Regions from separate parts of the Streptomyces sp. iso_384 genome, predicted to be linked through region 2. Evidence: riboswitches for the same ligand, from Rfam matches in the RefSeq annotation. Region 2 holds a riboswitch; each other region holds the start of a gene.

Region 1 (7,224 bases), 730 kb from region 2:
CGGTGGTCCGTCGTACGGCCGCCACGGTCCGCCGATCATATGCGGGACCTGCGTCGTCACCCGTTCGGCCTAATAGGTTTCGGGGCGGCCCGGCACCGCCGCACGGGGCCAAGGCCCCGCACCGGGCCTTCGAGGACCTCGATCCGGGCAAGCGGCCGGTTGCAGCGTGCATGCGGGTGAGGCGCGATGGAATTCGGACGCGCCACCTCCGGTGGAGCCAACCACAGGGCGTGCCCGAGAGGAGGAATCGGTTATGGGAGCCGCTGACGGTTTCACGGATTCCGGAGAACTCGACGGTCTGACCGTGTACGACAACGACGGCGAGAAGGTCGGCAGTGTGGGCCGGGTGTACGTCGACGACGACACCGGCAAGCCCGACTGGGTCACGGTCAAGACCGGTCTGTTCGGCATGAAGGAGAGCTTCGTCCCGCTCGCCGGATCCCGTCGAGTGGGCTCCGACCTGCACCTAGCCCATCCGAAGGACAGCGTCAAGGACGCGCCGCGGGTGGACGCGGACGCGCACCTCTCCGTCGCGGAGGAGGAAGAGCTGTACCGGCACTACGGCCTGACCAGGAAGTCCGGCAACCTAGGTGACGACCGGTCGGCCGGCATGGACGCGCCGACCACCGCCGGGACCGGGGCGATGGGCGCGGCCGGTGCCGCGGGTGCGGCAGGTGCGGCCCGTGGGACCGGAACGGCCCCCGGAGCCAGGGCGACCGGGAAGGCGACCACGGCCGGGACGAGCGCCGGGACGGCCGGCGCGGGAACGACAGGAGCTGCGGGCATGGCAGGAGCAGGCAGCGGTACGGGCAGGCACCGCGACACGGACGCCTCCACCACGGCACGCCCGCTGGCGGGCGCCGGAGCGGGCACGTCCCGGGCGGCCGACATGAGCGGCAAGGAGGAGATGATCCGCTCCGAGGAGCAGCTGCACGTCGGCAAGGAGGAGTACGAGAGCGGCAGGGCGCGGCTGCACAAGTACGTGGTGACCGAGGAGGTCACCCGGACCGTGCCCGTGTCCCACGAAGAGGTCCGCGTGGTCCGCGAACCGTTGCAGCCCGGCGAGAAGACCGTCGGGACGACGGACCTCGGTGAGCAGGACGTCGAGGTCACCCTGCACGCGGAGCGCGCCACCGTGCGCAAGGAGGCCGTGCCGGTGGAGCGGGTCCGGCTGGAGACCAACCGGGTCACCGAGCAGAAGGAGGTCTCCGCCGAGATCCGCAAGGAGAAGATCGACTACGCGGACGGCAAGGACATGGGCACCGGCAAGGACACCGATGGCGAGTTCGGCCAGGGGCGACGCCGCTGACCAGCACCTCCTCAGGTGGCCACACGGCCGCTCCCACGTCCTCGGCCGCCGGGCGGACTCGTACACGGGTCCGCCCGGCGGGCTGTCCGGGGGCGCGACCGCGCTCAGCGGCGTACCGAGAGGACCGTACGGCGCTCAGCGGCGCGGCAGAAACCGTACCGAGGGGCGTCCGTCGGGGCCTTCCGGGGTGACGACAGCCCGGACCCCGTAGACGTCCTCGATGAGTTCGCCGGTGACGACCTCGGCCGGGGTGCCGCCCGCGACAACCCGGCCGGCCTTCATCACGGTGATCCGGTCGCAGAACATCGCGGCGAGGTTGAGGTCGTGCAGCGCGACGACGCTGGTGACGGGGAGTTCGGCGACCAGGGCGAGCAGGTCCAGCTGGTGCTGGATGTCGAGGTGGTTCGTCGGTTCGTCCAGGAGGAGTTCGCGGGGCTGCTGGGCCAGGGCGCGGGCGATCTGGACGCGTTGCCGTTCGCCTCCGGACAGGGTGTGCCAGGACTGGCCGGACCGGTCCGTGAGCCCGGTGCGCCGCAGCGCCTCGGCGACGGCGTCCTCGTCGGTGCGGTCGGGGGCGGACCAGGCGCGGCGGTGCGGGATACGTCCGAGGCGTACGACGTCCAGGACGCTGAGGTCGACCTGGGTGACCGCGTGCTGGTCGACGACGGCGATCCGGCGGGCGACGGTGCGGCGGCCGAGGCCGGCGAGGGGGTTCCCGTCCAGGGTGACGACACCGGTGGCCGGAGCGAGGAGGCCCGCGAGGATCCGCAGCAGGGTGGACTTTCCGGAGCCGTTGGGGCCGATGAGTCCGACGGTGGAGCCGGGCGGCGGGGCGATGTCCACGCCGTCGAGGATGAGCCGGCCGCCCGCCTCCCGGCCGACCCGCTCGGCGCGCAGGCCGACGGAACCGTGCGTGGTGCGGCTCATGACGTGCTCCGGGTGCGGTACAGGACGAGGACGAAGGCGGGGACGCCGATCAGCGCGGTGACGACGCCGACCGGTACCTCCTGCGGGTCCAGGACGGTCCGGGCGAGGGTGTCGGCCCACACCAGGAAGATCGCCCCGGCGAGTGCGGTGACCGGCAGAAGCCGCCGGTGCCCGGATCCGGTGACGGCGCGGGCCGCGTGCGGCAGGACCAGGCCGACGAAGCCGATCGCCCCGGCCGCGCTGACCAGGGCGGCGGTCAGCAGGGCCGTGGTGCAGAGCAGCACGATCCGGGTGCGGGCGACGTTCACGCCGAGCGCGGCGGCGGCGTCCTGCCCGAAGGCGAAGGCGTCGAGCGTACGGGCGTGGGCCAGGCAGACCACCAGGCAGACGGCGAGCACGGCGGAGCAGAGGACGACCTCGCTCCAGCCGACGCCGCTGAGCGAGCCGAGGAGCCAGAACAGCACCCCGCGGGTCTGCTCGGCGTCGGCGGAGGTCATCACGACGAAGGAGGTGAGGGCGGAGAAGAGCTGCATCGCGGCGACGCCGGAGAGGACGACCCGGTCGGTGGAGCCGCCGAGGGTGTGGCTGAGCAGCAGCACCAGGGCGAACGAGCAGATGGCCCCGACGAACGCCCCGGCCGACAGCGACACCGCTCCCCCGCCGACCCCGAGGACGACCACCACGACCGCCCCGGTCGAGGCTCCGGAGGAGACGCCGAGGACGAAGGGGTCGGCGAGCGGGTTGCGCAGCAGGGACTGCATCACCGTGCCGCACACCGCGAGCCCCGCGCCGCACACGGCGGCGAGAAGGGTGCGGGGCATGCGGAGGTTCCAGATGATGCCGTCCCGGATCGGGCTGAGGTCACTGGCGCCGAACCCGAGGTGCGCGGCGACGGCGGACCAGACGTCGGGCACGGAGATCCGGGCGGGCCCGATGGTGACGGCGACCGCGACGGAGGCCAGGAGGAGGAGCAGGCCGCCGCTCCAGAGCAGAACGGTGAACGGCGCACCGACCCGGGCGGGGCCGTCGGGGCGGACGGCGGCAGGCGGTGCGTCGGCCGGCTTCCCGACCGTACGGCTGTCCGTGCTCGCCCTCACCCCGCGAGCCCGAAGTCGCGCAGTCCGGCCGCGACGCGCTCCAGGCCCTCGACGGTCCGGATGGTGGGGTTCATGGCCTGGCCGCTGAGCAGCACGTAACGCCGGTTCTTGACGGCGTCCATCGTCTTGGTGACCGGGTTGGACTCCAGGAACTCGATCTTCTTGTCGGCGCTCTCGGCGGTCTGCGTCGTACGGCTCAGGTCGCCGATGACCAGGACGTCGGGGTTGCGGTCGGCGACGGTCTCCCAGCTGATCTGGGGCCATTCGTCGTGGGTGTCGTCGAAGACGTTCTTCGCGTCGAGCTCCTTGGTGATGACGCCGGGGGCGCCGCAACAGCCCGCGAGGTAGGGGGCCTTGGAGTCGGAGAACCAGTAGAGAAGGGAGGCGTCGGAGGCGTCGACGCCCTCGGTGGCCCGGTCCACGCGGGCCCGGAGCTTCTTCACCAGGGCGTCACCGCGCTCGGGGACGCCGAACACCTGGGCCAGTTCGCGGACTTCCGTGTAGACGCTGTCCATCGTCAGCGGTGCGGTACGGGCTCCGTCGCCGCCGCCGCTGTTGTCCTTGCCGGTGCAGTCGGCGGGCGAGATGTACGTGGGAACGCCGAGCTTCTCGAACTGTTCGCGGGGGGCGACGCCGCCCTTGGCGAGGGTCGAGGCGAAGGAGGCGCTGAGGAAGTCGGGCTCCTTGTCGAGGACCTTCTCCGAGGAGGGCCGGTTCTCCGATATCCGCTCGACCCCGGCGTTGGCCTTCTCCAGGCCCTTCATGACCGGGTCGCTCCAGGTGGCGGTCCCGGCGAGCCGGTCCGCGAGCCCGAGCGAGAGCAGGATCTCGGTCGACCCCTGGTCGACGGAGACGGCCCGCCGGGGCGGGGCCTCCACGGTGACGGTGCGCCCGCAGTTCTCGAGGGTGAGCGGGAAGCCCTCGGTCTTCTTCCCGTCGGCGGCCCCGGTGCTCTCACCCCCGCCGCAGGCGGTCAGCAGGAGGAGCCCCGCCGCGAGCAGGGCGGCGGTACGTATCGGGGCGAGGGTGGCCGTGGACAGCACGAAGGACCTCTGTGTCTCTGGGCCCAGCCGCGGAGCCCGTCGTACGGTTCCCGTGCCCCGGTGCGGGCGCGGGTGCCAGCAGGTCTTCGGACTCGGGTTCGTCCGGGCGGGACGCCTTCCCGGAGCAGGTGGGTGCTCCAGTGGCCGTGGCCCCGCCCGTCCCCCTCACCGCTGCGCGTCAGTTCCGGTCTCGCACCGGATTCCCTGACCCCGTCGCTGGGGTTCGACTGGCCCCGGCAAGCTATCACGCGGCTCCGCGGACCAGGCGCGGTGCGGCGGGCCGCTGGGCGCGGGCCGGTGCGGCGCGGGATCGGCCTGCCGCACCGGCCCGGGCGGACTGCGTCGTTACGGAGCCTGGAGGGCGATCACCGCGTTCTGGCCGCCGAAGCCGAAGGAGTGGCTGACGGCCCGCCGTACCGGCACCTCGCGCGGGGCCTTGGTGACGCAGTCGATGTCGAACCCGGGCGCGGGGGCGTCCAGGTTCGCGATCGGCGGGATCATCCCGTGCTGGAGCGTGAGGATCGTCAGGCCCGCCTCGATGGCGCCGGCCGCGCCCATGCAGTGGCCCAGTACGCCCTTGGGGGCGGTGACGGGCGGCCGGTGCGGATAGGCCCGGCCGATGAGGGCGGCTTCGGTGGCGTCGTTGAGGGGGGTCGACGTCCCGTGCGCGTTGACGTGGTCGACGTCCTCTGGCCGCCAGCCCGCGTCGCGCAGCGCGCCGTCGACGGCCGCCCGCGCCACGTCCCCGGAGGGGTGGGGGCTGGTGGGGTGGTGGGCGTCGGTGGTGGCGCCGGTACCCGCGATCAGGGCCCGGGGGGAGGCGCCTCTGGCCCGGGCGTCCTCGGCCCGCTCCAGGACCATGACGGCCGCGCCCTCGCCCATGACGATCCCGGCCCGGTCCGCGGCGAAGGGCCGGCAGAGGCGGGCGGGGTCGCCGTCCCGCGGTGCCGCCGCGCCGGAGCGGGCGAAGCCGGTCATCGCGACCGGGAACACGATGGACTCGGTGGCCCCGGCGATGGCGATGTCGCAGTGGCCCAGCGTCAGCATGTCCCGGGCCACGGACAGGGCGGTCACCCCGGACGAGCAGGCCGTGCACGGGGCGAGGCTGGGTCCGGTGGCCTTCATCCGGATGGCGATCTCGGCCGCGGGCATGTTCGGGATGGTCAGCAGGATGCCCGAGGGCGAGGTGGCCTCGGGGCCGCGTCGCTCCAGGGCGACGGCCTGTTCGGTGAGTCCGGCGGATCCTCCGCTGCTGGTGCCGACCACGACGGCGACCCGGGCGCCGTCCCACCGCTCGGGGTCGAGCCCGGCGTCGGCGACCGCCTCCCTGGCGGCCAGGACGGCGAACTTGACGTACCGGCCCATCCGGAACGCGGTCCGGCCGCCGACCGCGTCGTCGAGGTCGATGCCGGAGACCGTGCAGGCGAAGTCGACGGCGCAGCCGTGCAGTTCGGGGACGGTGCGGGCGGGCGACTCCCCGGCGCAGACTCCGTCCCAGGTGGTGTCGGTGGTGTGGCCGACCGGGGTGATCATGCCCAGCCCCGTGACGGCGATGGCGGGTCGCTTCATCGGGTGTTGCTCACCGGCACCGTGGCATCGGCCGCCGCGCTGCCGACGGCCGCGTCGATGTACGCGGAGATGTCGGCCAGCGTGGCGTCCTTGTACAGCTTCTCCGAGTCCGCGTCGACGCCCAGCGTCTCCTTGATGATGACGGCGAACTCGGCGACCGCGAGCGAGTCCATCTCCAGGCTGTCCATCGTGGACTCCGGCAGGATCTCGGCGGCGGGCACCTTGAACGTCCCGGTGAGTACCTCGGTGATCTTGGGGTGGATGGTCTTCATGGCGATTCCTCTCATCGGCGTTCCATCGGCATCTGGCCGGCTCGGGTTTTCCCGTACGGCGGATAGCTGAACGCAGCGACCCACCGTCCGAAGTAACTGGATGACTATCTTCCGGTTACGCCTTGGGGCGAACCGATTCGTCTACGCTCACCTGCGGCTTCTCGAACCATCGGGAGAGCATCGAGGTGGTTCCCCAGTACGCCAGTAGGACCCCGCGGGTGCCGAGCGCGGCCACCTTCTCGCGCAGTGGGCGCCTCCTGCTGCCGCAGTTGGGCCGCTTGAATTCCGCCGCGCGGCCCCGGATTCCCGCCCTGCGGCCCCGGTGCCAGGGCCCCTCGGGGTCGTCGTAGACGTCCGCGTAACCGGGTCCGGCGATCGGCCAGTCCGACATCAGGCGCTCGGGAAGGGCGAAGGACCCGACCAGGGCGGGGGTGTGCGCGGCCACGGCGGCGATCGCCCGCTCCACCAGGTCGGGCAGAAAGGTGACCTGATCGGCGGTCAGCCGTCCGGAGGCGAGCAGGTCGCCGCTGTTGCGGGCGATCCACTGGAGTGCGAAGAGCCTGCGCAGCTCGGTCAGCCGCTCGCGCGCCTCACCCTCGGGCAGCGCGGCGACGGCCTCGGCGTACGCTTCGTCCGCCTGCCGGTAGGCGTACGCCTCGACGCCGCGCAGCGCGGCCGGGGAGGCGGCGTTCCAGCGGCCGAGCGGGTCGCCGGGCGGGGCGGCGCTCATCCGCTCCCGGGCACGGGCGAACCAGAGGTTCTCCAGGGCCGCGACGAGCCGGCCGAGGAGGGCCGGGTCGTCGAACTCGCCGGGGCCGCCGTCGGCGTCCGCCTCCCCGGCGGTGGCACTGAACAGCATCTCGGCGGCGGCCTTGGCGTGCACGGCGAGGTTGTCGCCCTCGGCGGTGATCGCGCCCTCGATGCCGGTGAACAGTTCGGTCATGCCGTTGTTCTCCAGGAGCCCCTGGGCGCCGCACCGTTCACGGCATTCGACGATGACGCCGCGC
Region 2 (7,224 bases):
CGGCCACCGCGGCCGCCGCGCTCTCCGACAGCTCGCGGAGCGCGGTGGCCGACCTGCGTACCACCCTCCAGGACGGTACGTGGGACCTCACCGGCGCCCTGACCGCCGGGAACGACCTCACGGCCCTGGAGGAGGCCCGCGACTACGTCCGGCTGCTGACCCTGCTCCAGGTCCTCGCCGTCACCCTGGCCCTGGCCGCTCTCGCGACGCTCTGGTTCACCGGCCCCGCCGCCCCGGCCCGCCGGCTGATGCGGCTGGGACAGGCGCTCGCCTGCGCGGGCGTCCTGACCGCCGTGACCGTGCTGCTGGCCCGGCTGATCACCGGGGGACGCCTTCTCGCCGTCCCGTCCTCCTGGGCCCCGAGCGTCACCGCGCTCGTCGACGACCTCCAGCGCAACGCCGTGGACCAGATGACGGCCACCGGGCTGGGCGCCGCCCTCGCGGCCCTCGTCGGCGGCGTGCTCCTCACGGGCGTGGGCTGGGCGCTGCTCGTGCGCCCGAGCCGGATGCCGACCCCGACGGCGGTCCGTACGACGGCGGCGGGCGTGGCCTGCGCCGCACTCGCCGGCGTACTGGTCGTGCCGCCCGTGTTCGGCCCGTCCGCACCCCGCCAGTGCCTGGGCAGCAGCCGCCTGTGCGAACTGCGCTACGACGAAGCCGCCTATCTGACCTCGCACAACGCCATGTCCACCACGGCCGACCGGTTCATCGGCCCCCTCCAGGACCCCGACATCCCCGCCCAGCTCAACACCGGCGTCCGGGCCCTCCAGATCGACACGTACCGCTGGGAGAGCCCGCAGGACATCGCCGAGCGCCTCGACTCCCCGGAGTTCACCCCCGAGCAGCGCCGCCTGATCTCCGGTGCCATCGACAAGGTCAACCCGCCGCGCGAGGGCCTGTGGCTCTGCCACGGAGTCTGCCGCGCCGGGGCCATCGAACTGGTCCCGGCCCTGGAGGACATCGGCGACTGGCTGCGCGCCCACCCCACCGAGATCGTGACGCTCATCGTCCAGGACGACATCAGCCCCGAGGACACCGAGAAGGCGTTCCGCGCCGCCGGCCTGGACGACCTCCTGCACACCCCCGCGGCGGACCCGGACGCTCCGTGGCCGACGCTGGGGGAGATGATCGACAGCGGCCGCCGGCTGGTGTTGTTCGCCGAGAAGGCCGACGGGCCGGCGCCCTGGTACCGCAACTTCTACCGGTACGGGATGGAGACCCCGTTCGCCTTCCGGAACCCCTCCGAGATGACCTGCGCGCCGCACCGGGGCGGCACCGGCAAGCAGCTCTTCCTCCTCAACCACTTCATCACGAACGCGGGCGGCAGCCGCCTGGACGCCGGCCGTGTCAACGCCCGGGACTGGGTCCTGGAGCGGACCCGCGCCTGCGAGGCGGAGCGCGGCAGTCCGGTCACCTTCATCGCCGTCGACTACACGACGGTCGGCGACGCACTCGGCGCGGTGAACGAACTGAACTCCCGCCGGGCGGACGCCGACTGACCCCACGTCCTCGGCCGACGTCCCGCCGCGGCCGACGTGCCCACCCTCCGAAACCCCGGGGGAACCGCGAGGGGAGCGTGAGACGCTACGTACCCAAGGGCTCCCACCGTGCGGACGGAGCCGGACGACCGCCGACAGATCAGGAACCAGCTGCCCATGCCTCCTCCGAGCGACTCCGCACCGCACGGTGCTCCCGCCGCCGTTCCCGCCCCCGGCGACGGACACCGACAGCAGGGCGCGGGCCGGCTGCTGGCCGTGAGCGACCTGCACGCCGCGGTCACCGACAACCGGCCCCTCGTGGAGTCCCTGCACCCGACGACCGACGCGGACTGGCTGATCGTCGCCGGCGACGTGGCGGAGCAGCCCGAGGACATCCGGTGGGCGCTCGCACTGCTCGCCGAACGCTTCGCCCATGTGATCTGGACCCCCGGCAACCACGAGCTGTGGACCCTGAACAAGGACCCGGTCCAGCTCCGCGGCCAGGCCCGCTACGACCACCTCGTCGAGCTGTGCCGGGAGCTCGGGGTGACGACTCCGGAAGACCCCTTCCCGCTCTGGCCGGGCCCGGACGGACCGGTGGCGATCGCACCGCTCTTCCTTCTGTACGACTACACCTTCCGCGCCCCGGGAACGCACACGAAGGAGGAGTCGCTCGCCGTCGCGCACGAGTCCGGCATCGTCTGCAACGACGAGTACCTCCTCCACCCGGACCCCTATCCGACCCGGGACGACTGGTGCCGTGCCCGGGTCGCCGCGACCGAACGCCGGCTCGCGGAGCACGACTCCGAGATACCCCTCGTCCTGGCCGGGCACTGGCCGCTGGTGCGGGAACCCACGTCGGTGATGTGGTACCCGGAGTTCGCGCAGTGGTGCGGCACCGAACTGACCGCCGACTGGCACCGCCGCTTCAACGTCACCGCCGTCGTCTACGGACACCTCCACATCCCCCGGACGACCTGGTACGACGGGGTGCGCTTCGAGGAGGTCTCCATCGGCTACCCCAGGGAATGGCGCGAGAGGGGGCACCCGCGCGGTCTGCTGCGGCAGATCCTCCCGTACGAGGGCGACTCCACCCCACCGGCCCGGACCGGCGCCGAACCGTCCGCACGACCGCGCACCCCCGGAGGCACCTCGTGATCGAGCTGCTGCTCCCCGCCGACGTCTCCTGTGCGGCGACCCGCGCGGAGAGCGTCCCGGACGGAACCCTCTTCCCGGAGGAGGAGGCGCTGATGGCCAAGAGCGTGGCCAAACGCCGGAACGACTTCGCGACGGCCCGTGCCTGCGCCCGGCGGGCCATGGCCGGACTCGGCCTGCCGCCGGTGGCCGTGCTCCACGGGCACCGGGGACGACCGCTGTGGCCCGGGGGAATCGTCGGCAGCCTCACCCACTGCGACGGGTACCGGGCGGCCGCGCTGGCCCGTGCGCAGGACGTGCTGTCGCTGGGCATCGACGCGGAACCGCACGCCCCGCTCCCCAGCGGCGTACGGGAGTTGGTGACGCTGCCCGCCGAACGCGAGCGGATCGGTCCGCCCGCTCCGGAGGGCTCGGACGAAGACGACGCGGGCGAAATCCACTGGGACCGGGTCCTGTTCAGCGCCAAGGAGAGCGTTTTCAAGACCTGGTATCCGGTCACGGGCCTCGAACTCGACTTCACCGAGGCCGACCTGACGTTCCGACGGACCGATGGACCGGGCAGCGGCAACGGTCCTCAGGGCGGTGTGGCCGCCGAGGGCTCCTTCGACGCCCGGCTGCTGCTCACCGACCCGGCGCTGCCGACGACGCTGCACGGGCTCTGGCGGATCGAGGACGGCATCGTCGCCACGGCCGTGCTGGTCCGGCCCGACTGGCGGGACAGCAGCGCGGTGTGACGTTCGGCCGGCCGGCCGGTCTGCTGGGGCGGCGACGCGGCGTGACGCTCAGTCGGCCGGGGGAGCGGTCAGGGGGCGGCCCAGTCCCACGTTCCACCGGCCCGACCGGCCGCTGAGTCCGGTCAGCGTCAGCGGGGCGACGTCCAGCCGCCAGAACGCCTCCGCGGGCAGCCGCAGACCATGGACGACCGCCGCCCGGACCACGGCGGCCTCGGCCACCGCCAGGAAGCTCGTGCCGGGTGCGTCCGGTCCGCCGAGGAAGTCCAGCCACCGCCCGGTCCTCCCGACCAGGTCGTGCAGCGACTCGCCGCCGTGCGGCGCCGCCGCGGGGTCGCCGAGCCAGGCGGCCACCTGCGCGGGCTCGGCGGCGGCCACCTCGTCGAGACGGCGGCCGGCCCAGCGCGCCAGGTCCCAGCCGGCCAGGGCCGGTTCGGTCCGTGCCCGCGCCGCCAGGCCGAGCGCAGCGGTGGTCTCGCGGCACCGCTCGGAGGGGCCGCTCAGTGCGAGCCCGGCTTTCGGCACCGCGCCGGCCGCGGCCCGCGCGCGCTCCCGGCCGGACCGGTCCAGGGGAGCGTCGCCGTCGAAGCGGGCCTCCCGCAGTGCCGCGTTCACCGCCGGTGAGATCAACATCACCCGTACTGTCATGTTCCTGCCGTCACTCCTTCACCATGGGCCCCAAAGCCCTGCAGTCCCAAGGGATCCGTGCTCCCCGGCTCCGCAGATTGGACCATGGCGGCGCCTGTGTACAGGCGGTATGGTCACGTCGACCATGACGAGGGTGTGACGGAAGTCCGGTGAGAATCCGGCACGGTCGCGCCACTGTGAACCCGCATCCTTGCGGGTGAGTCAGACCCGGCACCTTCGTCCGAAGCACCACGACAGGGACGCGTGTTCCCACAGGAGGTACTGCGATGGCACAGTCCGCCGTTCCCGCAACCGGAACATCCGCGATCACTCCGATCTCGGCGAAGGCCATTGCCCCGTGGGCGGTCTTCTTCGGCATTCTCATGCTCGTCCTGCTGTACTTCGTCGGCGCCGAACAGGGTGCCACTGCGCTCATCTCGGGCGAAGGCGTCCACGAGTGGGTCCACGACGGCCGCCACCTGCTCGGCTTCCCCTGCCACTGAGGCACCTGCGACACCTGAAGCGGCAGGAAATCAGCGGACACGGGAAGCAAGAGAAACCAGGAAACCATCGTGAACTCCATATCTGTCAGAGCTCTGCTCGTGCGCGGCATGCTCGCGGGCCTGATCGCGGGCGCGCTGGCGCTCGCCGTCGCCTACTTCCTCGGTGAGTCCCAGGTGGACGCGGCCATCGCCCTCGAAGAGGCCCACAGCCACGACCACGGCGGCGGCGAGGAGTTGGTCAGCCGCACCATGCAGGCGACCGGCGGACTCGCCACCGGCGTCCTGGTCTTCGGCGTCGCCGTGGGCGGGATCGCCGCCCTCGTGTTCTGTTACGCGCTGGGCCGCATCGGCAACTTCGGCCCCCGGGCCACGGCCGCGCTGATCGCGGGCGCCGCCCTGCTCACGGTCTATGTCGTGCCGTTCCTGAAGTACCCGGCGAACCCGCCCGCCGTCGGCAACCCCGACACCATCGGCAAGCGCACCACTCTGTTCTTCCTGATGGTCGCCCTCAGTGTGCTGCTGGCCGTCGCCGCCGTCATCATCGGCAAATGGCTCGCTCCCCGCCTGGGCAACTGGAACGCCACCGTCGTGGCCGTCGCAGGCTTCGTTCTGCTGATCGGCCTCTCCTACGCCTTCCTGCCCTCCTTCGACGAGGTGGGCAAGGACTTCCCGGCGACTCTGCTGTGGGAGTTCCGGCTCTCGACGCTCGCGGTCCAGACGACGCTGTGGAGCGTCTTCGGCGTGGTCTTCGGCCACCTCACCGAACGTCTCCTGACGCCCGTGGCCCGCGCCGCGACGCCCCGCACGGCGAGTGCGGTGAACTGAGCGGATCGCACTGACGCACACGACGGAACCCGCCGGGGCCTGCCCGGCGGGTTCCGTCGTGTGCGGGCCGGGCGAAAGAAGGGTAGCGATGTTCATAGCGTTGCTACGACCATGGGGTATCGTCGCTATCGCGATGATGTTAGCGTTGATCTCGCCGGGTTTCACGGGACCGCCGCGACCCCAGTCGCCAGGAGCACCGCCATGACCGAACAGTCCACATCCGCATCGACGTCCGTATCGACGCCGGCACCTGCATCCGCGTCCTCCGCGCCGGCCGCACGCGCCGGTGACGCCCCTCGTCGGGTGGCCGTGGTCACCGGGGGTTCCCGGGGCATCGGCCGCGAGAGCGCCGAACGGCTCGCCGCCGACGGCTTCGCGGTCGTCGTCAACTACGCGGGCAAGCGGACCGAGGCGGAGGCCGCCGTCGCCGCCGTCACGGCCGCGGGTGGTGAGGCCTTCGCCCAGCAGGCGGACGTGGCCGACGAGGTCGCCGTCGCGGCGCTCTTCGACGCCGCCGAGAAGACGTTCGGCGGCGTCGACGTGGTGGTGCACGCGGCGGGGGTCATAGCGCTCGCGCCGCTGGCCGAGCTCGAACTCGACACGCTCGACCGGATGCACCGCACCAACATCCGGGGCACGTTCGTCGTCGACCAGCAGGCCGCTCGGCGGTTGCGCGAGGGCGGGGCCATCATCAACTTCTCCAGCTCGGTGCTGTCGCTGGCGCTGCCCGGCTACACCGCCTATGCCGCGACCAAGGGCGCCGTCGAGGCCATGACCCTGATCCTCGCCCGCGAGCTGCGCGGCCGCGACATCACCGTCAACGCCGTCGCGCCGGGGCCGACCGCCACCGCCCTGTTCCTGGACGGCAAGGACGAGGAGACCGTCGCACGGATGGCCGCCCAGCCGCCGCTGGAGCGGCTGGGTACCCCGCAGGACATAGCCGAGGTGGTCTCCTTCCTCGCCGGCCCGGCCCGCTGGGTCAACGGCCAGGTGCTGCGGGCCAACGGCGGCATCGTCTGACCGCCGCCGTGCCGCTTGATAGCGTCCGTCCGGTGAGTACGAGCACCCGCACACGCATCCTGGAAGTGGCCGCCACTCTGGTCAGGGAATCGCCCGACGGCGATATCTCCACGCGCGCCGTGTGCGAGGCGGCGAAGGTGGGCGCTCCGGCCCTCTACCGCCACTTCGGCGACAAGGAAGGCCTGCTGTCGGCCGTCGTCGACCACGGCTTCGAGAAGTACCTGGCGACGAAGAGGGAGCGCGGCGAGACGACGGACCCCGTGGAGGACCTGCGCCGTGGGTGGGACAGCCACGTCGCCTTCGCCCTCGACAACCGCAACCTCTACCGGCTGATGAACTCGCCGGCGATGCGCACACCGCCCGCCGCGGCGCTGGAGTCCCACCGGATCCTGACCGGGGACCTCGAACGGGCCGCCGTTCGGGGCCGGATACGCGTCGCGCCCGAGCTCGCCGCCCAGATGATCATGTCGGCCAATGTGGGGGTGGCACTGATGCTGGTGTCCCGCCCCGCGACGTTCGACGACATCGAGGTGTCCCGACGGGTGCGTGACGCGCTGTACGCGACGGTACTCACACCGGACGTTTCGCCGGAGATGTCGCCGAGCGTGCCGTCCGGCGCGCCGCCGGCCGCCGAAGTGCCCACGGCGGCGGCCCGGTTGAGCGCTCTGCTGCGGAAGGAGCACGGGGCGGGCCTGAGCACCGCCGAGGCGGCGCTGATGAAGGAGTGGCTCGACCGGGTGGCGAACGCCCGGCCGGACGTCTGATCCGCGGCGCCGAACCGGACGACGGAGGTCACCGCGGCGCGGGGGAGGAGGCGTCGTGATCGCGCAGGCCGTCCTCGGTGCGGCGCGCCGCGTTGCCGACGATGCGTTCCAGGTCCTTCTG
Region 3 (7,224 bases), 2.0 Mb from region 2:
ACGGACCACCTGTACGGCTACCTCTACATCGACCGGCTCTCCAAGCGGGAGCGCAAGGACGCGCTGCGGCAGATGGAAGAGGGCACGCCGCGCTACGAGACCGTACCGAACAGCTGAGTTCGTCGCGGCAGGGGCTCGGCGCCGGTTCGTCCGCGCCGGGCCCCTGCCGCTTTTCCCGTGGCCTCTTGGCAGATAACTGCAGTTTCCCCAGGGGTAGTTGACGCGCGTAGCTGACTGGGCCAGGCTCGCACGCACATCGACCGTGACGTTCAGAGGGAGGCCCCTGTGCTGAGACGCACCGCACGCGTTCTGCTCGGACTTGTCATGACCATTTCGTTCGCCTTGGGCGGTGTGGTGCTGACCGCCGGCACCGCGCAGGCCGACGGCTGCTACACCTGGACCCGCACCCTGAAGTCCGGCGCCACCGGCAACGACGTCACCCAGCTCCAGATCCGGGTGGCCGGATACCCGGGCTACAACTCCGTGCTCGCCATCGACGGCTCGTACGGCCCCGCCACGACCGCCGCCGTCAAGCGGTTCCAGGCGGCCTACGGCCTGGCGGCCGACGGGGTCGCCGGACCCGCGACCCAGGCCAAGCTCTACGCGCTCCAGGACAACGACTGCACGCCGATCCACTTCACGTACCCCGAGCTCAACAAGTGCAACAGCACCTGGGCCGGCGGGAAGGTCGCGGCGGGCACGGCCAAGGCCAACGCGCTGAGCAGCATGTGGAAGCTGGAGGCGCTGCGCCACGCGCTCGGCGACAAGTCCATCCGGGTCACCAGCGGCTTCCGCTCCGTCTCCTGCAACGCCGCCGTCGGCGGGGCCTCCAACAGTCGCCACATGTACGGCGACGCGGTCGACCTCGGAGTCTCCCCGCACTCGCTGTGCACGCTGGCCAAGCAGGCCCGCTACCACGGCTTCCGCGGGATCCTCGGCCCGGGCTACGTCGGCCACAACGACCACGTGCACGTCAACCAGGGCCCCAGCCGCTTCTGGTCCGCGCCCAGTTGCGGCGTCTGACCCTTCCGCGCCGCTCTCAGGCGACGTCGGGCACGGCCGTGGCCGCCGGGCCCCGGAACGTACGGCGGTAGGCGTTCGGCGTGGTGCCCAGTGACCGCACGAACTGGTGTCGCAGTGTCGCCGCCGTACCGAAGCCCGTCTGGCCCGCGATCGTGTCGATCGTCCGGTCGGAGGTCTCCAGCAGGTGCTGGGCCAGCAGGACCCGCTGCCGCAGCAGCCAGCGGTAGGGCGTGGTCCCGGTCTCCTGCTGGAACCGCCGGGCGAAGGTGCGCGGCGACATGTGCGCCTGCGCCGCCAGCTGCTCCACGCTCATCTCCTGGTCGAGGTGCTGCTCCATCCAAGCCAGCGTGGAGCCGACGGTGTCGCAGGCGTTCCGGGGCAGCGGGCGGCTGATGTACTGCGCCTGTCCGCCGTCCCGGTGCGGCGGCACCACCATGCGCCGGGCCAGGGTGTTGGCCGCGTCCTGGCCGTACTCCTGCCGGATCAGGTGCAGACAGGCGTCGATCCCGGCGGCGGTGCCCGCCGAACTGATCACCGGGCCCTCGTCCACGTACAGCACGTCCGGCTCGACGATCGCCTTCGGGTAGCGCCGGGACAGCTCCGCCGCGTGCCGCCAGTGGGTGGTGCAGCGGCGGCCGTCCAGCAGGCCGGCCGCGCCGAGGACGTACGCCCCCGAGCAGACGCTCAGCACCCGCGAGCCGCGCTCCACGGCCCGGCGCAGCGCGTCGAGGACCTCCTCCGGATACTCCCGCTGCATGAAGTGGCTGCCCGCGGGCACGGCGATGAGGTCGGCCTCCTCCAGCCGCTCCAGGCCGTGCGGCGTGGTGATGGTGAAGCCCGCGTGGGTGTTCAGGACGGGACCCTCGGCGGAGACCACCGCGAAGTCGTGCACCGGCAGGCCCTCGTCGCTGCGGTCCAGGCCGAACACCTCGCACAGGACGCCGAGTTCGAAGGGGTGGACCTCGTCGAGGAGGAGGGCGGCGACATTGGTCAGCATGGAGCAAGTGTGGCAGCTATTTGATGTCTCATGGCAGTCCTGCCACTGATGTTTCTTGTCCGGGCGGGCCAGAGTAGAGGCATGAACACATTCCTGAACTACCTGGTCGTAGCCGCACTTTTCGCCCTCGTCCTCGCGCCCGTCGCCCTCGGCTCCGCCCGCGAACGCCGGATCGACCGCCAGCTGCGGGAGGCGGAACGCGGTCGGCGGGCCGCCGGACCCCCGGAAGCGGAAAGCGCCGCGCGGCCTGTTGCAGCCACGCGGCGCCTTCACCTCAGGAGTTGGGCCAGGGTCTGAGCAACCCCGTCGGTCCCGTCGGGTCTAGAAGTCGTCGTCGAACCCGACCGAGCCCTCGACGGCCACCTGGTAGGCGGACGGGCGGCGCTCGAAGAAGTTCGTCAGCTCCTGGACGCCCTGGAGCTCCATGAAGGAGAACGGGTTCTCCGAGCCGTACACCGTCGGGAAGCCGAGGCGGGCGAGCCGCTGGTCGGCGACGCACTCCAGGTACTGGCGCATCGACTCGGTGTTCATGCCCGGCAGGCCCTCGCCGCACAGGTCGCGGCCGAACTGCAGCTCCGCCTCGACCGCCTCCTTCAGCATGTCGGTGACCTGCTGCTGGAGCGCGTCGTCGAAGAGCTCCGGCTCCTCCTTGCGGACGGTGTCCACGACCTCGAACGCGAAGTTCATGTGCATCGTCTCGTCACGGAACACCCAGTTGGTGCCCGTGGCGAGACCGTGCAGCAGACCGCGCGAGCGGAACCAGTACACGTAGGCGAACGCACCGTAGAAGAACAGGCCCTCGATGCACGCCGCGAAGCAGATCAGGTTCAGCAGGAAGCGACGGCGGTCGGCCTTCGTCTCCAGCCGGTCGATCTTCTCGACCGAGTCCATCCACTTGAAGCAGAACTGCGCCTTCTCCCGGATCGAGGGGATCTCCTCGACCGCGTCGAACGCCGCCGCCCGGTCGTCCGGGTCGGGCAGATAGGTGTCCAGCAGCGTCAGATAGAACTGGACGTGCACGGCCTCCTCGAAGAGCTGCCGCGACAGGTACAGCCGCGCCTCGGGGGAGTTGATGTGCTTGTACAGCGTCAGCACGAGGTTGTTGGAGACGATCGAGTCACCGGTCGCGAAGAACGCCACCAGCCGGCCGATCATGTGCTGCTCACCCGGCGACAGCTTGGCGAGGTCGGCGACGTCCGAGTGGAGGTCGACCTCCTCGACGGTCCAGGTGTTCTTGATCGCGTCCCGGTAGCGCTCGTAGAAGTCCGGGTAGCGCATGGGACGCAGGGTCAGCTCGAATCCCGGGTCGAGCAGGTTCTTCTCTTCGTTCGTGCTCATTACTGGCAGGCCTCGCAGGACTCGGGGTTTTCGAGAGAGCAGGCGATGGCGTCCGCGTCGGGAGCCGAAGCCTGCTGTACGGGAATGGGGGCGGCGGCCGCCGCCTGCCCGGACGCGGCACGGGCGATCCGGGTCGCCGGGCGCGAACGCAGGTAGTACGTCGTCTTCAGCCCCTGCTTCCAGGCGTACGCGTACATCGAGGAGAGCTTGCCGATCGTCGGCGTCTCCAGGAACAGGTTGAGCGACTGGCTCTGGTCGAGGAACGGCGTACGGGCCGCCGCCATGTCGATCAGACCGCGCTGCGGGATCTCCCACGCCGTGCGGTACAGCGCCCGCACGTCCTCGGGGATCCAGGCGAAGCCCTGCACGGAGCCGCTGGCCTCGCGCAGCGCCTCACGGGTGCGGGCGTCCCACACGCCGAGCTTCTTCAGCTCGTCCACCAGGTAGGCGTTCACCTGGAGGAACTCACCGCTGAGCGTCTCGCGCTTGAACAGGTTGGAGACCTGCGGCTCGATGCACTCGTACACCCCGGCGATCGAGGCGATCGTCGCGGTCGGCGCGATGGCGAGCAGCAGCGAGTTGCGCATGCCGGTCTTCGCGACCCGGGCGCGCAGCGCGTCCCAGCGCTCCGGCCAGTTCAGCTCGGTGTCGTAGTGGTCGGGGTGCAGCACCCCGCGCGCGGCACGCGTCTCCGACCACGCGGGCAGCGGGCCGGAGCGCTCGGCGAGGTCGCAGGACGCCTCGTACGCGGCCAGCATGATGCGCTCGGAGATCTTCGTGGAGAGCGCGCGGGCCTCGGGCGAGTCGAACGGCAGGCGCAGCTGGAAGAAGACGTCCTGGAGGCCCATCGCACCCAGGCCGACCGGCCGCCAGCGGGAGTTGGAGCGCCCGGCCTGCTCGGTCGGGTAGAAGTTGATGTCGACGACCCGGTCCAGGAAGGTCACGGCCGTCCGCACGGTGGCGTCCAGGCGTTCCCAGTCGATCGAGCCGTTCGCCACGAAGGCGCCCAGGTTGACCGAGCCCAGGTTGCAGACGGCCGTCTCGCCGTCGTCGGTGACCTCGAGGATCTCCGTGCACAGGTTCGAGGAGTGCACGACCCGGCCCGGCTCGGCGGTCTGGTTCGCGGTCCGGTTGGAGGCGTCCTTGAACGTCATCCAGCCCTGACCGGTCTGCGCGAGGGTCCGCATCATCCGGCCGTACAGCTCACGCGCCGGAATCGTCCTGCGGGCCAGACCCTTGGCCTCGGCCCCGCGGTAGGCCGCGTCGAACGCGTCGCCCCACAGGTCGACCAGCTCGGGCACGTCCGCCGGGGAGAACAGCGACCACTCGGTGTCCGCGTCGACCCGGCGCATGAACTCGTCCGGGATCCAGTGCGCCAGGTTCAGGTTGTGCGTACGCCGCTGGTCCTCACCGGTGTTGTCGCGGAGCTCCAGGAACTCCTCGATGTCCGCGTGCCAGGTCTCCAGGTAGACCGCCGCCGCGCCCTTGCGCCGGCCGCCCTGGTTCACCGCCGCGACGGAGGCGTCCAGCGTCTTGAGGAACGGCACGATGCCGTTGGAGTGCCCGTTGGTGCCCCGGATCAGCGAACCCCGGGCACGGATGCGGGAGTACGACAGACCGATGCCGCCCGCGTGCTTGGAGAGCCGCGCCACCTGGTGGTAGCGGTCGTAGATCGAGTCCAGCTCGTCCTTCGGCGAGTCCAGCAGATAGCAGGAGGACATCTGCGGGTGTCGCGTACCGGAGTTGAAGAGCGTGGGGGAGGAGGGGAGGTAGTCCAGCTTGCTCATCAGCCCGTAGAGCGCGGCGACCTCGTCCAGCGCCCGCACCGACTCGTCCTCGGCGAGGCCCGCGGCCACGCGCAGCATGAAGTGCTGCGGGGTCTCGATGACCTCGCGGGTGAGCGGGTGGCGCAGGAGGTAACGGCTGTGCAGCGTCCGCAGACCGAAGTAGCCGAAGCGGTCGTCGGCGCCGTCCGCCAGGGCCTGCTCGACGAGCTTGTCGAGCGCGTCCGCGTGCAGCGCCACGAACGCGGCGGTGCGGTCGGCGATCAGGCCCTCGCGGTGCCCGACGGCGACCGAGGCGGAGAAGGACGTCGCGCCCTGCCCCGCGGCCTCGTCCGCGATCGTGCGGGTCAGCAGCCGGGCGGCGAGCCGGGAGTACGCCGGGTCCTCGGAGATCAGCCCCGCGGCGGCCTCGGTGGCCAGCGAGCGCAACTCGGCCTCGTCGGAACGGGCGTTGCGCCCGCGCAGCGCGGCGGCGGCGACCCGGCCGGGGTCGGTGTCGGGCAGATCGACGGTGAGGTCGGTCAGGGTCCGCAGCAAAGCGGTCCCGGGTCCGTCGTTCGGGGCGTTCCCGGCCGTGGTGGACTCGGCGGATTCGGTGGCTGAAACCGGATCGGCGGGCGCGATGGTCACTGGGCTTTCCCTCGCTCGGCAGGGGGCCGGCAGCAGGCGGGGAAGCCGGGCAGCGCGAAGCCCGGGGCAGGGCAGCACAGCTGACGGCGTCCACCGGCCTATCCGCGAGGCCCGGACGTCTGGCATCCGGTTCGGTCGATCCGGACGCGCTGTCGGCAGGTCATCGGACTTCAGGTGTGCAAAAACACACTGATCACACCGTTGCGGGACAGTTCCGGATTCGCACCGGATTCCCCTGCGACGACAGCGAGGTCGAGCATACATGTGGGGGCCGCCAGATGCTGCGGCCCCCACATGTTGTGTCGCGTCGATTCAATACGCCCCTCAGGACGCCGCCTCCAGCCCCAGCCGGAAGGTCATGAGCCGCAGGCCCGGCACCGGCTCCCAGTCCCGTTCAGGGGTCCGCAGAAAGCCGAGCCGACGGTAGATCCTGTGGGCCGCGAGCATGGCCGGCTGCGTCGACAGCACCAGTGCCCGGACAGCCTCCGTCGACCGGGCCCGCTCGATGCACGCCCGCACGAGAGCCTCTCCCACGCCCCGTCCGCGCCCCGCGCGGGCCACGGCCAGCATCCGGAATTCGGCCTCGCCCGGACCGGCGATGTCGCGCCACGGAGTGCCGGGAGCGGCATACGTCACGCCGCCGAGCACCGTCCCGTCCGCGTCGAGCGCGACCAGCACCTCCGCCTCGGCCGCCCGTCGTTCCACCGCCCGCAGCTGGAGCAGATACGGGTCCTGCGGGCCGTCCAGCAGATCATCACCGAGATACGCCTCGGCGATGATCCCGCCGAGCGCGGCGTACTCGGCGGGTTCCGCCACCCTGATCGTCAGATCCATCAGCCACTCGCTCCCACATCGTTGTTCGGCGCGCCGTCGCCCACCGGCGGCAGATCGCCGCGCTCGACCGGCTGCCGCCCGGCGGCCTCCCCGGCCGGCGGCAGCACCCGGTCCAGTTCCCGGTCGTCGGCTCGGTGGGCGGCCCGCGCCGCCGAACGCAGCGTCGCCCGGTCCACCTTGTCGCGCGGCCCGCTCACCGTGACCACGAGTCCGCCCTGTTCCCAGGCGTACGCATGGCCCGACTCCGTGGCCCGGTACCACTGTTCGCCGTCCCGCTCGCACGTCACCAGGGGCTCCTGACCGCTCGCGGCCGCGGCCCCCTCCGCACAGTCGGCCTCGGCGCGCGGGCGGCGCTCCACCGACAGCTGGAGCGTTCCGCCGTCCGGCGCGCTGTAGGAGCTGCTGAACCCGTCGTCACCGAGCGCCCCGACCGACTGGCGTACCAGGGCGTAGCCCGCGGCCTCGGTCACCCACACCTGCTCCGCGACGAGCTGCGCGGCGCTCGCCCGTGCCTCCAGATCCGCCCGGTCCGGCGCCGGACCGTCCGAGGAACTCCGGCCCGCCGCCATCGTGTCGGGCGCCGGCTCGGTGCCGCAGCCCGTCGCCGTCAGGGTCAGT
Region 4 (7,224 bases), 1.9 Mb from region 2:
GGGATGGGTCCGGGTGGCGCCGAGACCGTGCACGGTGATGATCCAGGTGTCGCGTGCGCCGGGGACGTACCAGGCGGGCAGGATGCCCAGCTCGCCGGGGATCTCGGCCTCCTGGTGGTCCAGGCCGAGGTCGCTGCCCGGGTCGCCGCCGTACAGCGCGGGGGTGAGGCGGACCTTCGCGCCGGGTTCGAGGAGCCCCTGGCCGACGCTCTCCAGTCTCCGCACGACCGTGTCGGCGGCCTGGGAGGCCCCGTCGACGACGGGTCCGACGACCGCGTGGACGCCGGGTCCGGCGAGGCCCCAGGTGCCGGGCCGGAGCGCCGAGAAGGAGCGGGTCAGGGTGACCTGCCCGGCCGCCGTGGCGTGCACGGTGAGCCTGCGGTCGGCGGGGAGGGGACGTCCGGGCGTCGCCTTGAGGGCGACGCCACTGGCGTACCGGCCGGCCGCGACCGCTGCCGCACCGACGCCGATGATCGAGGTGACGGCCGTTGCCGTCGCGGTTACCGGGCGCACCGCTTCAGTGTCGTGGCGCGGGTGACGAACTGCCAGCGGACAGGGGCCGTCCGGGCGGGGCGCGGGTCAGCCGGGCTGGCCGTATCCCTTGAGCGCCTCGGTCACCTCGGCCAGCTGGGCCGTGTCGAGCAGGGCCGGGGTGCGGCCGGGCACGGAGCTCGCGGTGAGCCAGAGGCGGCACAGCCACTCCAGTTGGGCGGTGCGTTCGTAGGCCTGGTCGAGGGTGTCGCCGTAGGTGACGGTGCCGTGGTTGGCGAGCAGACAGCCGGTGCGGTCCCGGAGGGCTTCGAGCATGGCGTCGGCCAGTTCGGGGGTGCCGTAGCGGGCGTAGGCGGCGGCGCGGACCGGGCCGCCGAGGATGGCGGCCGCGTAGTGGATCAGCGGCACCTCGGTGACGAGGGTGGAGACGGCGGTGGCGTGCACGGCGTGGGTGTGGACCACGGCGGCGGCGTCGGTGGAGCGGTAGACCGCCAGGTGGAGAGGGAGTTCGCTGGTCGGCCCGAGCTCCCCGAGGACCTGCCGGCCGTCCAGGTCGACGCCGACCGCGTCGTGGGGTCCGAGCCGGTCGTAGGGCACCCCGCTGGGCGTCACCAGGACCAGATCGCCGACCCGGGCGGACACATTGCCCGAGGTACCCACGACCAGGCCGTCCGCCGCGCTGCGGCGGGCCGTCGCGACGACGTCCCGCCAGGTCTCTGCCACGGATTCCGGGTGCTGCTCGCTCATGGGGCGATCGTAGGCGCGAAGGCGCGCAACCGGAACGTCACGCGGGCAGTGACGGGGATCTCTTCCGGGCGCCGAACAGCCGGTCAAAATGTTCGCCAACGGGCGGCAAAGGGCAGTCCACGCCGCACCCCACAGGCATCCCGCAACCTCTCCCGCACACAAGCGGAAGCGACCCACTCCGTTTGGGGTCACCGCAAAGCCCTGTCCAGTTCATCTTCCGTTCACTCAGGTTGCCTACGGTCCACGAGCCACTGACGTCGAACGATTGCCTGGGTAAATGGAACACATCACGCTGCTGCTTGCGATTGTGGTCGTAACAGCTCTCGTGTTCGATTTCACGAACGGTTTCCACGACACCGCCAACGCGATGGCCACCACCATCTCGACCGGCGCACTGAAGCCCAAGACAGCGGTGGCGATGTCCGCCGTTCTCAACCTGATCGGCGCGTTCCTGTCGGTGGAGGTCGCGAAGACGATCTCCGGCGGGATTGTCAACGAGGACGGCCTCAGAACCGAGGTCATCTTCGCGGCGCTCGTCGGCGCCATCCTGTGGAATCTCCTGACCTGGCTGGTCGGCCTGCCCTCCAGCTCCTCCCACGCCCTGTTCGGCGGTCTGATCGGCGCCGCGGTCATGTCGGCCGGCTGGTCCTCGATCAACGGCGGCACCGTGGTCACCAAGGTGCTGCTCCCGGCGATCGCCGCCCCGCTGGTGGCCGGCCTCGCCGCGATGCTGGCCACGCGGCTGACGTACCGGATCAACCGGAACGTCACCGACCCGAACCAGCTGAAGTCGACGGCCAAGGGCTACCGGGCCGGACAGATCGCCTCCGCCGGTCTCGTCTCGCTCGCCCACGGCACCAACGACGCCCAGAAGACGATGGGCATCATCACCCTGGCCCTGGTCACCGGCGGCGTCCTCGCCCCCGGCTCCAACCCGCCGATGTGGGTCATCGTCTCCGCCGGTGTGGCCATCGCGCTCGGCACCTACCTCGGCGGCTGGCGCATCATCCGCACCATGGGCAGCGGCCTGACGGATCTCAAGCCGCCGCAGGGCTTCGCCGCCCAGACCAGTGCGGCGACCGTCATCCTGGCCTCCTCGCACCTCGGCTTCTCGCTCTCCACCACCCAGTCCTGCTCGGGTGCCGTGATGGGCGCGGGCCTCGGCCGCAAGGGGGGCGTGGTCCGCTGGTCCACCGCCACCCGGATGTTCGTCGCCTGGGGTCTGACCCTGCCGGCCGCGGGTCTGGTCGGCGCGGGCGCCGAGTTCCTGACCAAGCAGGGCACCTGGGGCATCACCGTCACCGCGATCCTGCTCGTCGGCGGCTCCTTCGCGATCTGGCTGGCCTCGCGCCGCCAGCCGGTCGACCACACCAACGTCAACGACGCGGCCGTCGGCGAGGACGAGCCGCAGGGCGTCGTCACCACCGCCATCGCCGCGGTCCAGCCGCCGCCCGTCGGCGGCCCGGCCTCCGACCTCATGACCACCATCCCGGCTCCGGCCACGGCGCCCGACGACCCGGCCCGGCCGCCGGCCACGGTGTAAGGACAGATCCGCATGAAAATCGACTGGGCAGCTCTCGCCTCCGTCTTCGGTGTCAGCCTCGTGGTCACCGTCGCGCTGGTCGGCCTCTTCACCCTGGGCATCGTCGCCCTCTCCAAGCAGTCCGCCACGGCCGGAAGCAGCGTTTCCGGCGGATCGGTGGCGCTGGCGCGCACCGGCGCGTACGCCTGCTTCGGGCTGTGCGTGGCGGCGGTCTCGTACGGGATCTATCTGATCGTCGCCTGACCCCGTTCCACCGCACTTCCTCGGGCCGGACACACCTCGTGTGTCCGGCCCGATGTGCGTCCGTGTGTGCGTCCGCCCACAGGGGAGCCCCGCAGGTCAACAGCGAGTTGACGGCTGTTCTCGGGGCGTGGTGGACTGCCGGAGCCATTTACGGCGACAGCAGAGGAAGCCGGTGCGAATCCGGCGCGGTCCCGCCACTGTCACCGGGGAGCACTCCCCCACACCGGACGTCACGGCTCGCGGTACGCGGGCTGGAAGGCCGGGGGAACTGCGGATCCGGAAGCCAGGAGACTCTCGTCGCCGGTCACGTCGAACCAGGGCGCGGACCCTGAGTGAGGACCTACGCCATGCCCGGCCGCCGTGTGCCGCATCCTGTGCCCCCCAGTGACGGCCCCGGTGCCGGAACGCCTCTGCTCACGGCGGCCTGAGCCGTGCGTGCCGACCGCGTCTTCGCGTACGGCGCCACGGCCGGACTGATCGCCGACGCCCTGCTCGGCGACCCCCGGCGCGGCCACCCCGTCGCCGGATTCGGCCGCGCCGCCGCGCGGGTGGAGTCCCTGCTGTGGCGTGACGACCGGGGCCGGGGCGCGCTGCACACCCTGGTGTGCGCCGGAGGCGCCGTGGGGGTAGCCGCGCTGGCCGCACGCGCCGTGCGGGACCGGCCCGCGCTCGCCGTCGCGCTGACCGCCGCCACCGCCTGGTCCGTCGTCGGCGGTACGTCGCTGGGCCGGGAGGCCCGCGCCGTCGGCGGCGCGCTGGCCGCCGGGGACCTGGAGGTGGCCCGGGAGCGGCTGCCGCATCTGTGCGGGCGCGATCCGCACTCCCTGGACGGTCCGGGCATCGCCCGCGCGGTCGTCGAGTCGGTCGCCGAGAACACCTCGGACGCGGTCGTCGGCGCGCTGGTGTGGGGGGCGATCGGCGGGGTGCCCGGGCTCGTCGGGTTCCGGGCCGTGAACACGCTGGACGCGATGGTCGGCCACAAGTCGCCCCGCCACCGCCGCTACGGCTGGGCCTCGGCCCGCCTGGACGACCTCGCGGGGTGGCCGGGCGCCCGTCTGACGGCCGCGCTGGCCGTCGCGGCGGGCGGACGGCCCTCGGAGGCCGTACGCGCCTGGAAGGCGGACGCGGGCCGGCACCCGAGCCCGAACGCCGGTCCGGTCGAGGCCGCGTTCGCGGGGGCGCTCGGCGTACGGCTGGGCGGGACGCTGGCGTACGCGGGGCGCGTCGAGCACCGGCCGGTGCTCAACGGGGCGGCCGGGCGGGAGGTGCGGGGCGCGGACATCGAACGCGCGGTGCGGCTCTCGCGCCGGGTGGGCGCGCTGGCCCTCGGGGTGTGCGTGGCGGGCCGGCTGGTCGCGGGGCGCGTGGCCGCCGGCCGTGCGGTCGCCGGACGGTCGTCGACAGGACAGAAGCGGGGACGGGCATGAGCGGCGGACTGCTGGTCGCGGGAACCACATCGGACGCGGGCAAGAGCGTCGTCACGGCGGGCATCTGCCGGTGGCTGGTGCGCCGGGGCGTGAAGGTCGCGCCGTTCAAGGCGCAGAACATGTCCCTGAACTCCTTCGTGACCCGCCAGGGCGCGGAGATCGGGCGGGCCCAGGCGATGCAGGCGCAGGCCGCCCGGGTGGAGCCGACGGCCCTGATGAACCCCGTGCTGCTGAAGCCCGGCAGCGATCGGTCCAGCCAGGTGGTCCTGATGGGGAAGCCGGTCGGCGAGATGAGCGCCCGGGGGTACCACGGAGGCCGTCAGGAGGCGCTGCTCGGCACGGTCACGGACTGTCTGGAGCAGCTGCGGGCGAGCCATGACGCGGTGATCTGCGAAGGGGCCGGGTCGCCTGCCGAGATCAATCTGCGGCGGACCGACATCGTGAACATGGGCATCGCGCGGGCCGCGCGGTTCCCTGTGCTGGTGGTCGGGGACATCGACCGGGGCGGGGTCTTCGCCTCGTTCTTCGGCACGACGGCGCTGCTGAGCGCCGAGGACCAGGCGCTGGTCGCGGGCTACCTCGTGAACAAGTTCCGGGGCGACGTCTCACTGCTGGAGCCGGGGCTGGACATGCTCCACGGTCTGACCGGGCGGCGGACGTACGGAGTGCTGCCGTACGCCCACGGGCTCGGCATCGACGAGGAGGACGGCCTGCGGGTGTCCCTGCGCGGCGCGGTCCGCGAGTCGGTGGTGGCGCCGCCCCATGGGGAGGACGTGCTGCGGGTGGCGGTCTGCGCGGTGCCGTTGATGTCCAACTTCACGGACGTGGACGCGCTGGCCGCCGAACCGGGCGTCGTCGTCCGCTTCGTGGACCGGGCCGATGAGCTGGCCGACGCGGACCTGGTGATCGTGCCCGGGACGCGCGGCACGGTGAAGGCGCTGGCCTGGCTGCGCGAGCGGGGGCTCGCGGACGCGTTGGTACGGCGGGCGGCGGAGGGCCGGCCGGTGCTCGGCGTCTGCGGCGGGTTCCAGGTGCTCGGTGAGCGGATCGAGGACGAGGTGGAGTCGCGGGCGGGGGTCGTGGACGGGCTGGGGCTGCTGCCGGTGCGGATCCGCTTCGACCGGGCCAAGACGCTGGCGCGGCCGGTCGGTTCGGCGCTGGGCGAGCCGGTGGAGGGGTACGAGATCCACCACGGGGTGGCCGATGTACGGGGCGGGGAACCGTTCCTGGACGGGTGCCGGGTGGGGGCGGTGTGGGGGACGCACTGGCACGGGTCGCTGGAGAGCGATGCGTTCCGGCGGCGGTTCCTGGTGGAGGTGGCCCGGGCCGCAGGGCGGCGGTTCGTTCCCGCGCCGGACACGAGTTTCGGGGTGCTGCGGGAGGAGCAGCTGGATCGGCTGGGGGATCTGGTGGAGGAGCACGCGGATACGGATGCGTTGTGGCGGTTGATCGAAGGCGGGGCGCCGCCGGGGTTGCCCTTTGTGCCGCCGGGGGCGCCGTCGTCGGGTGCGGGGGCTCCGCAGAGCCGGGGCGCTGCCCCGGACCCCGCTCCTCGATCGCCGGAGGGGCTGGAAACGGCTCACCCGGAGGCGCTGGGAGAAGCCCGCGGGAACAAGGGGCTTGATGGTGCCCGGTCCGCGGAGTCAACGCCCCGCGGGCTCGGGGAAGCAGCTGTTGTTCATGTCGACCAGGAGGCCTTGTGAGTACGCCGTATCCCTTCACCGCGATCGTCGGGCAGGACGACCTGCGGCTCGGGCTGTTGCTGAACGCGGTCAGTCCGGCTGTCGGCGGGGTGCTCGTGCGGGGGGAGAAGGGGACCGCCAAGTCCACCGCCGTGCGTGCGCTGGCCGCCCTCATGCCCGAGGTCGCCATCGTGCCCGGGTGCCGGTTCTCCTGTGATCCGGCCTCGCCCGATCCGGCGTGTCCCGACGGTCCGCACGCGGAGGCGGCCGGTGTGTCGCGGGCCGCGCGGACCGTGGAACTGCCCGTCGGCGCGTCCGAGGACCGGCTCGTGGGGGCGCTGGACATCGAGCGGGCGCTCTCGGAGGGCGTGAAGGCGTTCGAGCCGGGGCTGCTGGCCGACGCGCATCGCGGGATCCTGTACGTCGACGAGGTCAACCTGCTCCACGACCACCTGGTGGACCTGCTGCTGGACGCGGCGGCCATGGGTGCCTCGTACGTGGAGCGCGAGGGCGTCTCCGTACGACATGCGGCGCGGTTCCTGCTGGTCGGGACGATGAACCCGGAAGAGGGCGAGCTGCGGCCACAGTTGCTGGACCGGTTCGGGCTGACCGTCGAGGTGGCCGCTTCCCGGGACACCGACGAGCGGGTCGAGGTCGTGCGGCGCCGGCTCGCGTACGACGACGATCCCGAGGGCTTCGCGGCGCGCTGGGCCGAGGAGGAGAGCGCCCTGCGGCAGCGGATCGCCGATGCGCGCGCCCTGCTGCCCCGCGTCGTGCTCGGCGACGGCGTGTTGCGGCAGATCGCCGCCACCTGCGCCGCGTTCGAGGTGGACGGCATGCGGGCCGACATCGTGATGGCCCGTACCGCCACCGCGCTCGCCGCCTGGGCGGGGCGCGAGGAGGTCACCGCCGACGACGTGCGCCAGGCCGCGCTCCTCGCACTCCCCCACCGGCGTCGCCGCAACCCCTTCGACGCGCCGGGCCTGGACGAGGACAAGCTCGACCAGACCCTGGACGAGGCCGGCCCGCAGGACGACAACAACGACGATGACCAGCCCGACCCCGATCCCGACGGTGGCGGGAACGATGA

What was found. A riboswitch is a leader RNA that binds a small molecule or an ion and turns the genes downstream of it on or off. The one in region 2 is predicted to bind cobalamin.
Region 1: it holds a riboswitch for cobalamin, as region 2 does, so the genes downstream of both, AC0VY3_RS16265 (ABC transporter substrate-binding protein) here and AC0VY3_RS19670 (CbtB domain-containing protein) in region 2, are expected to answer to the same signal.
Region 3: it holds a riboswitch for cobalamin, as region 2 does, so the genes downstream of both, AC0VY3_RS28330 (ribonucleoside-diphosphate reductase subunit alpha) here and AC0VY3_RS19670 (CbtB domain-containing protein) in region 2, are expected to answer to the same signal.
Region 4: it holds a riboswitch for cobalamin, as region 2 does, so the genes downstream of both, AC0VY3_RS11080 (cobalamin biosynthesis protein) here and AC0VY3_RS19670 (CbtB domain-containing protein) in region 2, are expected to answer to the same signal.

Annotation. Positions count from the first base shown of each region.
Region 1 is NZ_JBWBTT010000001.1:3,642,758-3,649,981, reverse strand. Features, by position in the region: partial or broken gene AC0VY3_RS16285 (adenosylcobinamide amidohydrolase) at 1-25, opposite strand, end outside; partial or broken gene AC0VY3_RS16280 (PRC and DUF2382 domain-containing protein) at 254-1,177, shown strand; gene AC0VY3_RS16275 (ABC transporter ATP-binding protein) at 1,445-2,236, opposite strand; gene AC0VY3_RS16270 (FecCD family ABC transporter permease) at 2,233-3,333, opposite strand; gene AC0VY3_RS16265 (ABC transporter substrate-binding protein) at 3,330-4,376, opposite strand; cobalamin riboswitch at 4,437-4,623, opposite strand; gene AC0VY3_RS16260 (beta-ketoacyl-[acyl-carrier-protein] synthase family protein) at 4,722-5,945, opposite strand; gene AC0VY3_RS16255 (acyl carrier protein) at 5,942-6,217, opposite strand; gene AC0VY3_RS16250 (acyl-CoA dehydrogenase family protein) at 6,333-7,224, opposite strand, start outside.
Region 2 is NZ_JBWBTT010000001.1:4,375,295-4,382,518, reverse strand. Features, by position in the region: gene AC0VY3_RS19690 (phosphoinositide-specific phospholipase C-related protein) at 1-1,499, shown strand, start outside; gene AC0VY3_RS19685 (metallophosphoesterase family protein) at 1,656-2,636, shown strand; gene AC0VY3_RS19680 (4'-phosphopantetheinyl transferase family protein) at 2,633-3,367, shown strand; gene AC0VY3_RS19675 (histidine phosphatase family protein) at 3,416-4,012, opposite strand; adenosylcobalamin (AdoCbl) riboswitch at 4,126-4,263, shown strand; gene AC0VY3_RS19670 (CbtB domain-containing protein) at 4,279-4,494, shown strand; gene AC0VY3_RS19665 (CbtA family protein) at 4,564-5,319, shown strand; gene AC0VY3_RS19660 (SDR family oxidoreductase) at 5,521-6,339, shown strand; gene AC0VY3_RS19655 (TetR/AcrR family transcriptional regulator) at 6,372-7,103, shown strand; gene AC0VY3_RS19650 (hypothetical protein) at 7,132-7,224, opposite strand, start outside.
Region 3 is NZ_JBWBTT010000001.1:6,338,601-6,345,824, reverse strand. Features, by position in the region: gene def (peptide deformylase) at 1-117, shown strand, start outside; gene AC0VY3_RS28350 (D-Ala-D-Ala carboxypeptidase family metallohydrolase) at 286-1,023, shown strand; gene AC0VY3_RS28345 (GlxA family transcriptional regulator) at 1,040-2,020, opposite strand; gene AC0VY3_RS28340 (hypothetical protein) at 2,102-2,317, shown strand; gene AC0VY3_RS28335 (ribonucleotide-diphosphate reductase subunit beta) at 2,342-3,358, opposite strand; gene AC0VY3_RS28330 (ribonucleoside-diphosphate reductase subunit alpha) at 3,358-5,772, opposite strand; cobalamin riboswitch at 5,910-6,063, opposite strand; gene AC0VY3_RS28325 (GNAT family N-acetyltransferase) at 6,097-6,606, opposite strand; gene AC0VY3_RS28320 (hypothetical protein) at 6,606-7,224, opposite strand, start outside.
Region 4 is NZ_JBWBTT010000001.1:2,525,194-2,532,417, reverse strand. Features, by position in the region: gene AC0VY3_RS11100 (alpha/beta hydrolase) at 1-513, opposite strand, end outside; gene AC0VY3_RS11095 (class II aldolase/adducin family protein) at 580-1,239, opposite strand; gene AC0VY3_RS11090 (inorganic phosphate transporter) at 1,517-2,782, shown strand; gene AC0VY3_RS11085 (hypothetical protein) at 2,795-3,025, shown strand; cobalamin riboswitch at 3,188-3,319, shown strand; gene AC0VY3_RS11080 (cobalamin biosynthesis protein) at 3,457-4,452, shown strand; gene AC0VY3_RS11075 (cobyric acid synthase) at 4,449-6,155, shown strand; gene AC0VY3_RS11070 (putative cobaltochelatase) at 6,152-7,224, shown strand, end outside.